Linked DNA regions of Orrella dioscoreae. The protein of the gene in region 1 interacts with the protein of each later gene in a pairwise test. Links are inferred from orthologs where the notes say so. Each region holds a gene or a part of one and is shown on either strand. Other genes may lie near its edges.

The links.
Region 2: the proteins of purT (region 1) and ODI_RS08030 interact in binary tests that used the Escherichia coli proteins (3 or more experiments, as listed by UniProt). The link is inferred for Orrella dioscoreae from one-to-one orthologs.

What each region holds. Positions count from the first base shown.
Region 1 is NZ_LT907988.1:525,892-529,098, reverse strand. The notes cover bases 44-3,035. They hold purT (formate-dependent phosphoribosylglycinamide formyltransferase), read right to left. Parts: upstream 2,153-3,035; coding sequence 935-2,152; downstream 44-934. Other genes in these bases: ODI_RS02520 (KpsF/GutQ family sugar-phosphate isomerase), read left to right, coding at 2,308-3,035; ODI_RS02530 (GbsR/MarR family transcriptional regulator), read right to left, coding at 80-631. Outside these bases: more of ODI_RS02520, read left to right, coding at 3,036-3,207. UniProt on the Escherichia coli protein: Involved in the de novo purine biosynthesis. Catalyzes the transfer of formate to 5-phospho-ribosyl-glycinamide (GAR), producing 5-phospho-ribosyl-N-formylglycinamide (FGAR). Formate is provided by PurU via hydrolysis of 10-formyl-tetrahydrofolate.
Region 2 is NZ_LT907988.1:1,720,472-1,723,865, reverse strand. What follows is about bases 242-3,230. They hold ODI_RS08030 (polyprenyl synthetase family protein), read right to left. Parts: upstream 2,198-3,230; coding sequence 1,286-2,197; downstream 242-1,285. Other genes in these bases: ODI_RS08020 (acyltransferase), read left to right, coding at 2,728-3,230; ODI_RS08025 (exodeoxyribonuclease VII small subunit), read right to left, coding at 2,194-2,475; dxs (1-deoxy-D-xylulose-5-phosphate synthase), read right to left, coding at 242-1,207. In the rest of the region: more of dxs, read right to left, coding at 1-241; more of ODI_RS08020, read left to right, coding at 3,231-3,394.

The DNA.
Region 1 (3,207 bases):
GCCTGTGGTGACGCAGAGGGGGTATCCGGATTCATGAGGGTGCTGCCTTGGGTCGTGCTTCAGGGAAGGAAAGGGGGAATCAGCGTTTGCCGCCACCGCTGAGTTTTCCGGCGATGCTCAGCACCTTCTGCACCTTGGACCCCAGGCGCATCAGGCGCTCCAGGGTCTCGGGCGGCAGGCGCTGGATCTCGTCGAACCAGGCGGTGGAAAGCTCGATCAGCTCGAGCATGTCTTTCATGCGGGCTTGCGCGTGGCGCTCGGCCGCGTCGGCCGGCGGCTCCAGCAGCGTGTCGCGCAGCAGCGTCAGGGTGGGTTCGATCTCGCGCTTGCGCTTTTCCTCGACCAGCACCCGGAAGATTTCCCAGACGTCGCTGGGCGAATCGAAGTAGTCACGCCGATCGCCCACCTGGTGGACCATCTTCACCAGCCGCCAGGACTGCAGTTCCTTCAGGCCCATGCTGACGTTCGAGCGCGAGAACCCCAGGGTCTCGGCGATGTCATCGGCATTCAGCGGCTTCTCGGACAGGAACAGCAGCGCGTAGATCTGGCCGACGGTGCGATTCACGCCCCAGCGGCTGCCCATTTCTCCGAAATGCAGGACGAAACGTTGGGACTGGGGGGGGAGTTGCATGGGGCTGGCCTGCGTTGTCGCGCGTGTTACGTTTTTTGTTACGTTGATTTCACTACTTGCTGAAATTATCGAACTTCATGTGATTAAAAGCAAACGTAACGCGCACGGCCAGCCGCAAACCGTGCCGGCCAGGCCACAGTTGGCCCGGGGCTTGCTTCAACGACATGTCAGAAACCGCGCCAAGGCCGGCTCGGGACGAAAAAAAACCGCCAGGGGGGTCCTGGCGGTTTTCCAAGCAAACCTTGCGGCCTCGGGCGGCCGGCGTCGCGCCCCGCCCAGGACGCCCCGCTCACGGCACGCGGCTCAAGGCGCCTTGACCGTCACGGCGGCGCTGACGCGGCGCGCCTTCTCGCGTGCAGCCTCCACGTCGTCCGCCACGGCCAGGCCCACGCCCATGCGGCGCCTGGTGAAGGACGCCGGCTTGCCGAACAGGCGGATGTCCGTGCCCGGCTCGGCCAGCGCATCGGCCACGCCATGGAAGCTGACGCCCTGGGCATCCACCCCGCCATAGATCACGGCGCTTGCGCCCGGCTGGCGCAGGCGCGTGTCCACCGGCAGGCCCAGCAGCGCGCGGGCATGCAGCTCGAATTCGTTCTGGGCCTGGGTGATCAGCGTGACCATGCCGGTGTCGTGCGGACGCGGGCTGACCTCCGAGAACCAGACCTCCTCGCCCGACACGAACAGTTCCACGCCGAAGATGCCCAGGCCGCCCAGGTCGCCCGTGACGGCCAGCGCGATTTCCTCGGCGCGGGCCAGGGCCTTGGGCGCCATGGGGTGCGGCTGCCAGCTCTCCACGTAATCGCCGTCGACCTGCTTGTGGCCGATGGGCGCGCAGAACCCGGTCTGCACCGTGCCGTCGGCGCCGCGATAACGTACGGTCAGCAGGGTGATCTCGTAGTCGAAGTTGATGAAACCCTCGACGATGGCGCGTCCGGCGCCCACGCGCCCGCCTTCCTGGCAGTAGCGCCAGGCGGCCGCCACGTCGGCCTCGCTGCGCAGCACCGACTGGCCCTTGCCCGACGAGGACATCACCGGCTTGATGACGCAGGGATAGCCGATGCCGCCGTCGATGGCGGCGCGCAGTTCGGCCTCGGTGTCGACGAAGCGATAGGGCGAGGTCGGCAGGCCCAGGGTCTCGGCCGCCAGGCGGCGGATGCCCTCGCGGTTCATGGTCAGGCGCGCGGCGCGGGCCGTCGGTGTCACGCGGGTGACGCCGGCTGCCTCCAGCTCCACCAGCAGGTCGGTGGCAATGGCCTCGATCTCGGGCACCACCACGTCGGGACGCTCGGTTTCGATCACGCGGCGCAGCGCAGCGGCGTCGGTCATGGGCACCGTATGCGAGCGATGGGCCACCTGCTGGCCGGGCGCGTTGTCATACCGGTCCACGGCAATCACCTCGGCGCCCAGGCGCTGCAGGGCGATCACCACTTCCTTGCCCAGTTCGCCGGCGCCCAGCAACATGACGCGGGTGGCCGAGGGGCTCAAGGGGGTACCGAGGACGGGCGTGGGCAGGTCGGCCATGACGATCGAATTCCAAAAATAGGGACGCCCAGGAACGCCGGGCGGGCAGGAAACGAAGCTTGCCACAGCGCCGCGCCCGCCCGCAAACGCGCCATCCCGGCGGACGCCACGGGGTTTCCCTGCACCCTGACGCCCCTCTGAATTAAACTCCTGCGATGACCGACACCCCTATCTTCCAGCCGGGCGACGCCCTGGCCAGCGCGCGCCGCACCCTCCTGACGGAGGCGCAGGCCATCGAGACGCTGGCCGCGCGCCTGGACGACGCCTTCGCCGAGGCGGTCCGGCTGCTGCTCGCCTGCCGGGGCCGCGTGGTCGTCAGCGGCCTGGGCAAGACCGGCCACATCGGCCGCAAGATCGCCGCCACGCTGGCCTCCACCGGCACGCCGGCCTTTTTCCTGCACGCCGCCGAGGCCGTGCACGGCGACCTGGGCATGCTGACCGCCCAGGACGTCCTCATCGCGCTGTCGCACTCCGGCGCCAGCCAGGAACTCCTGACCGTGCTGCCCGCGGTGCGCCGCCTGGGCGCCAAGGTCATCGCCATCACCGGCAACCCGCAGTCCGAACTGGCGCAACTGGCCGACATCCACCTGAATGGCGCCGTCGACCAGGAAGCCTGCCCGCTCAACCTGGCCCCCACCGCCAGCACGACCGCGGCGCTCGCCCTGGGCGACGCGCTGGCGGTGGCCTGTCTGGAAGCCCGCGGCTTCGGCCCCGAGGACTTCGCCCGCTCGCACCCCGGCGGGGCGCTGGGCCGCCGGCTGCTGACCCACGTGCGCGACGTCATGCGCCAGGGTGGCGCGGTGCCGCGCGTGCCATTGTCGGCAACGCTCTTCCAGGCGCTGGAGGAAATGTCGGCCAAGGGCATGGGCATGACCGTCATCGTCGATGACGCGAACCGCCCCGCCGGCATCTTCACCGACGGCGACCTGCGCCGCCTGATCGAACGCCGCGGCGACCTGCGCGGCCTGCTGGCCGCCGAAGGCATGAGCCGCAACCCCCGCACCATTGCCGCCGAGGCGCTCGCCGTCGACGCCGCCGCGCAAATGGATGAACAA
Region 2 (3,394 bases), 1.2 Mb from region 1 along the record:
CGTCATGCACCAGCTGGTCATAGCCGCGCTGCAGGAAGGTGGAATAGATGGCAAGCACCGGCTTGTGCGCCTCGCAGGCGATGCCGGCGGCAAAGGTCACGGCGTGCTGTTCGGCTATGCCCACGTCGAAATAACGCGCCGGGAAGCGCTGCTCGAACTCGACCATGCCGCTGCCTTCGCGCATGGCGGGCGTGACGCCCACCAGCTTGTCGTCCTGGGCGGCCATGTCGCACAGCCATTGCCCGAACACCTGCGTGAAGGTGCGGCGGGCAGGCGCCTTGGCCTGCTGGATGCCCACGGCCGGATCGAACTTGCCCGGACCGTGATAAAGCACAGGATCGGCCTCGGCCAGTTTGTAGCCCTGCCCCTTGCGCGTGACCACGTGCAGGAACTGCGGCCCCGGCAACACGCTGAGATTCTGCAGCGTGGGCATCAACGCGTCGAGATCGTGGCCATCGATGGGGCCGACGTAGTTGAAGCCCAGCTCCTCGAACAGCGTGGCCGGCGTGACCATGCCCTTGGCGTGTTCCTCGAACCGGCGCGCCAGTTCGAGCATGGGCGGCACGCGCTGCAGCACGGCCTTGCCCACATTGCGGGCGGCGGCATAGAACCGGCCGGACATGAGGCGCGCCAGATAGCGGTTGAGCGCGCCCACCGGCGGCGAAATCGACATGTCGTTGTCGTTCAGCACCACCAGCAGGTTCACGTCGGGCGTGACGCCGGCGTTGTTCATGGCTTCGAAGGCCATGCCCGCGGACATCGCGCCGTCGCCGATCACGGCGATGTGGCGGCGTTCGATGCCGGCGTTGCGCGAGGCCACGGCCATGCCCAGCGCGGCCGAGATCGAGGTCGACGAATGCGCGGTGCCGAAGGCGTCGTAGGGCGACTCCGCGCGGCGCGGGAAGCCGGAGATGCCGCCCGCCTGGCGCAGGCGGTCCATCTCGGCGCGCCTGCCGGTGAGGATCTTGTGCGGATAGGACTGGTGGCCCACGTCCCAGACGATGCGGTCATGCGGCGTGTCGAACACCGCGTGCAGCGCGATGGCGAGCTCCACGGTGCCCAGGTTCGAGGACAAATGGCCGCCCGTGCGCGACACGGAGTCCAGCACGAAACCACGCAGTTCATCGGCCAGTTGTTTCAGGTCGCGGCGATCCAGCGACTTCAGGTCGGCCGGCGACTGGATGCGATCGAGCAATTCGGTCTTCATGGCATGACAAGGTTATTCAGCATTCACCCCCGCGCCCAGGCTGGGCAAGGCGGGCGGTTCGGCGTGCAAGGTATCCGCTCAGCGGTCCCTGAGCACGATGAAATCGGCCAACGCGGCCAGGTACTTGGCGCCTTCGCCCAGCGGCGCGATGGCGGCATGGGCGTCGGTGCGCAGGCTCTCGGCCAGCGCCCGGGCATCGTCCAGGCCCAGCAGCGAGACATAGGTGGGCTTGTTGTCCGCGGCGTCCTTGCCGGCGGTCTTGCCCAGGCTGGCCGTGTCGGCAGTGACGTCCAGGATATCGTCCACCACCTGGAACGCCAAACCGACAGCCCCCGCGTAATCATCCAGCGCATTGCGCTGGCTGGAGCTGGCGCCGGCCACCACGCCGCCCAGCGCGACGCTGGCCACCAGCAAGGCGCCGGTCTTCAGGCTGTGCATGGTCTGGAGCTGCTCGCGCGTGAGGGACTGCCCCACGCTGTAGAGATCGATGGCCTGGCCGCCGGCCATGCCGCGGCTCCCGGCCGCACGCGCCAGCACGCGCGAGGCCTGCACCACCAGCGCCGGCGCGATCGGCATTTCGGCGAGCAGCTCGAAGGCCAGGGGTTGGAGGGCGTCGCCCGCCAGCATGGCGGTGGCCTCGTCGAACTGCACGTGCACGGTGGGCCGGCCACGGCGCAAGGTGTCGTCGTCCATGCAGGGCAGGTCGTCGTGCACCAGCGAATAGGCGTGGATGAGCTCGATGGACGCGGCGGCGCAATCGAGGCCGGTGCCCACGGACACGGGCATGGCGCCGCTGGTGCAGGCATGCCCTGCCGCATAGACCATGGCCGCGCGCACGCGCTTGCCGCCGCCCAGCACGGCGTAGCGCATGGCTTCGTGCAGGCGCGCAGGCGCTTCCTCCGGCGTGGGCAGCAACCCATCCAGGCAAGCCTCGACATGATCGATCCGATCCTGCATCCAGGTCGGGAAATCCAGGGGGGCGCTTCTCATTGCGGCTCGCCCGCGCCCAGTGCGCCAGCGTCCAGCGGACGCAGCAATTCGCCTTCGAGCACCTTCACCTGCTGCTCGGCCTGGGCCAGTTTTTCCTGGCACACACGGGACAGCTCCACGCCGCGCCTGTAGGCGGCCAGGGACTGCTCCAGCGGCTGGGAACCGTCTTCCATGGCGGCAACGAGCGATTCAAGCTCAGCCAGGGCGGTCTCGAAATCCTGCGGGAGCGGCAAGGCGCCGGGGGAGGAAGCTGCGGCCAAACGGGTCTCCGTCTTCATGACACTGCGTCGTTTTGATACAAGCCTTTCATTGTACGAGAACTGTCCAGCCTGCCCTGCCCGCGACCGGGGACCCGGCACCGGCGCAATTGCAACAGAGTTAACCCGGCGCCATCCGCACCGGGGCAAAGCCGCCCTTGGCCTGGCCATTCCCCGCCCCCAGGGCGGCAGGAATGGCTAACGCCTGGAAACAGTCCGGCACCGCCCGCGCTGCTATGGTGGCCCGCAGCCAAGCTACATCTTTCGCCATCCATGAGGTTTCCCCACGTCAGGCCCGCGTCCGCCGCGGCCCCGTCATCCACCGCTCCCGACACGACGCCGTCGAGCATCCCTCCCGACCCCCGACTGGCGCAGCTGGATGCCGCCCGCTGGATCGCGGCGCTGGCCGTGGTCCTGCTGCATTGCGCGGCGGTCCCCGTCTCCTCGACCGAGCCCTATGGCACGGCCGGCTGGGTCAGCGCCAACCTGTACGACTCCGCCGTGCGCTGGTGCGTGCCGGTTTTCGTGATGATCAGCGGCGCCCTCCTGCTGGCGCCCGCCCGGCCCGAGGGCATCCCCCGCTTCTATCTGCGCCGCAGCGCGCGCATCCTGCTGCCGCTGGTGTTCTGGACGGTCTTCTACCTGGCCTGGACGGTGACGCTCGAACATCTGGACGGCACGCCGCACGAGCCGATGGCCTGGCTGCGCCGCCTGACCGAAGGACGGCCGTACTACCACCTCTGGTACCTCTACATGATCGTCGGGCTCTATCTTTTCGCCCCTTTCGTGCGTGAGCTGTACGGCAAGCTGTCGGTGCGACGCCGCCTGGCTTGTGTCATGGTCACCCTGGCGATCGCGATCGTGGACGCGCTGTATCGCCACCTGACGGGCCAGGGCTACGGCTTCTTCCTCGCCTGGTTCGTGCCCTACCTGGGTTATT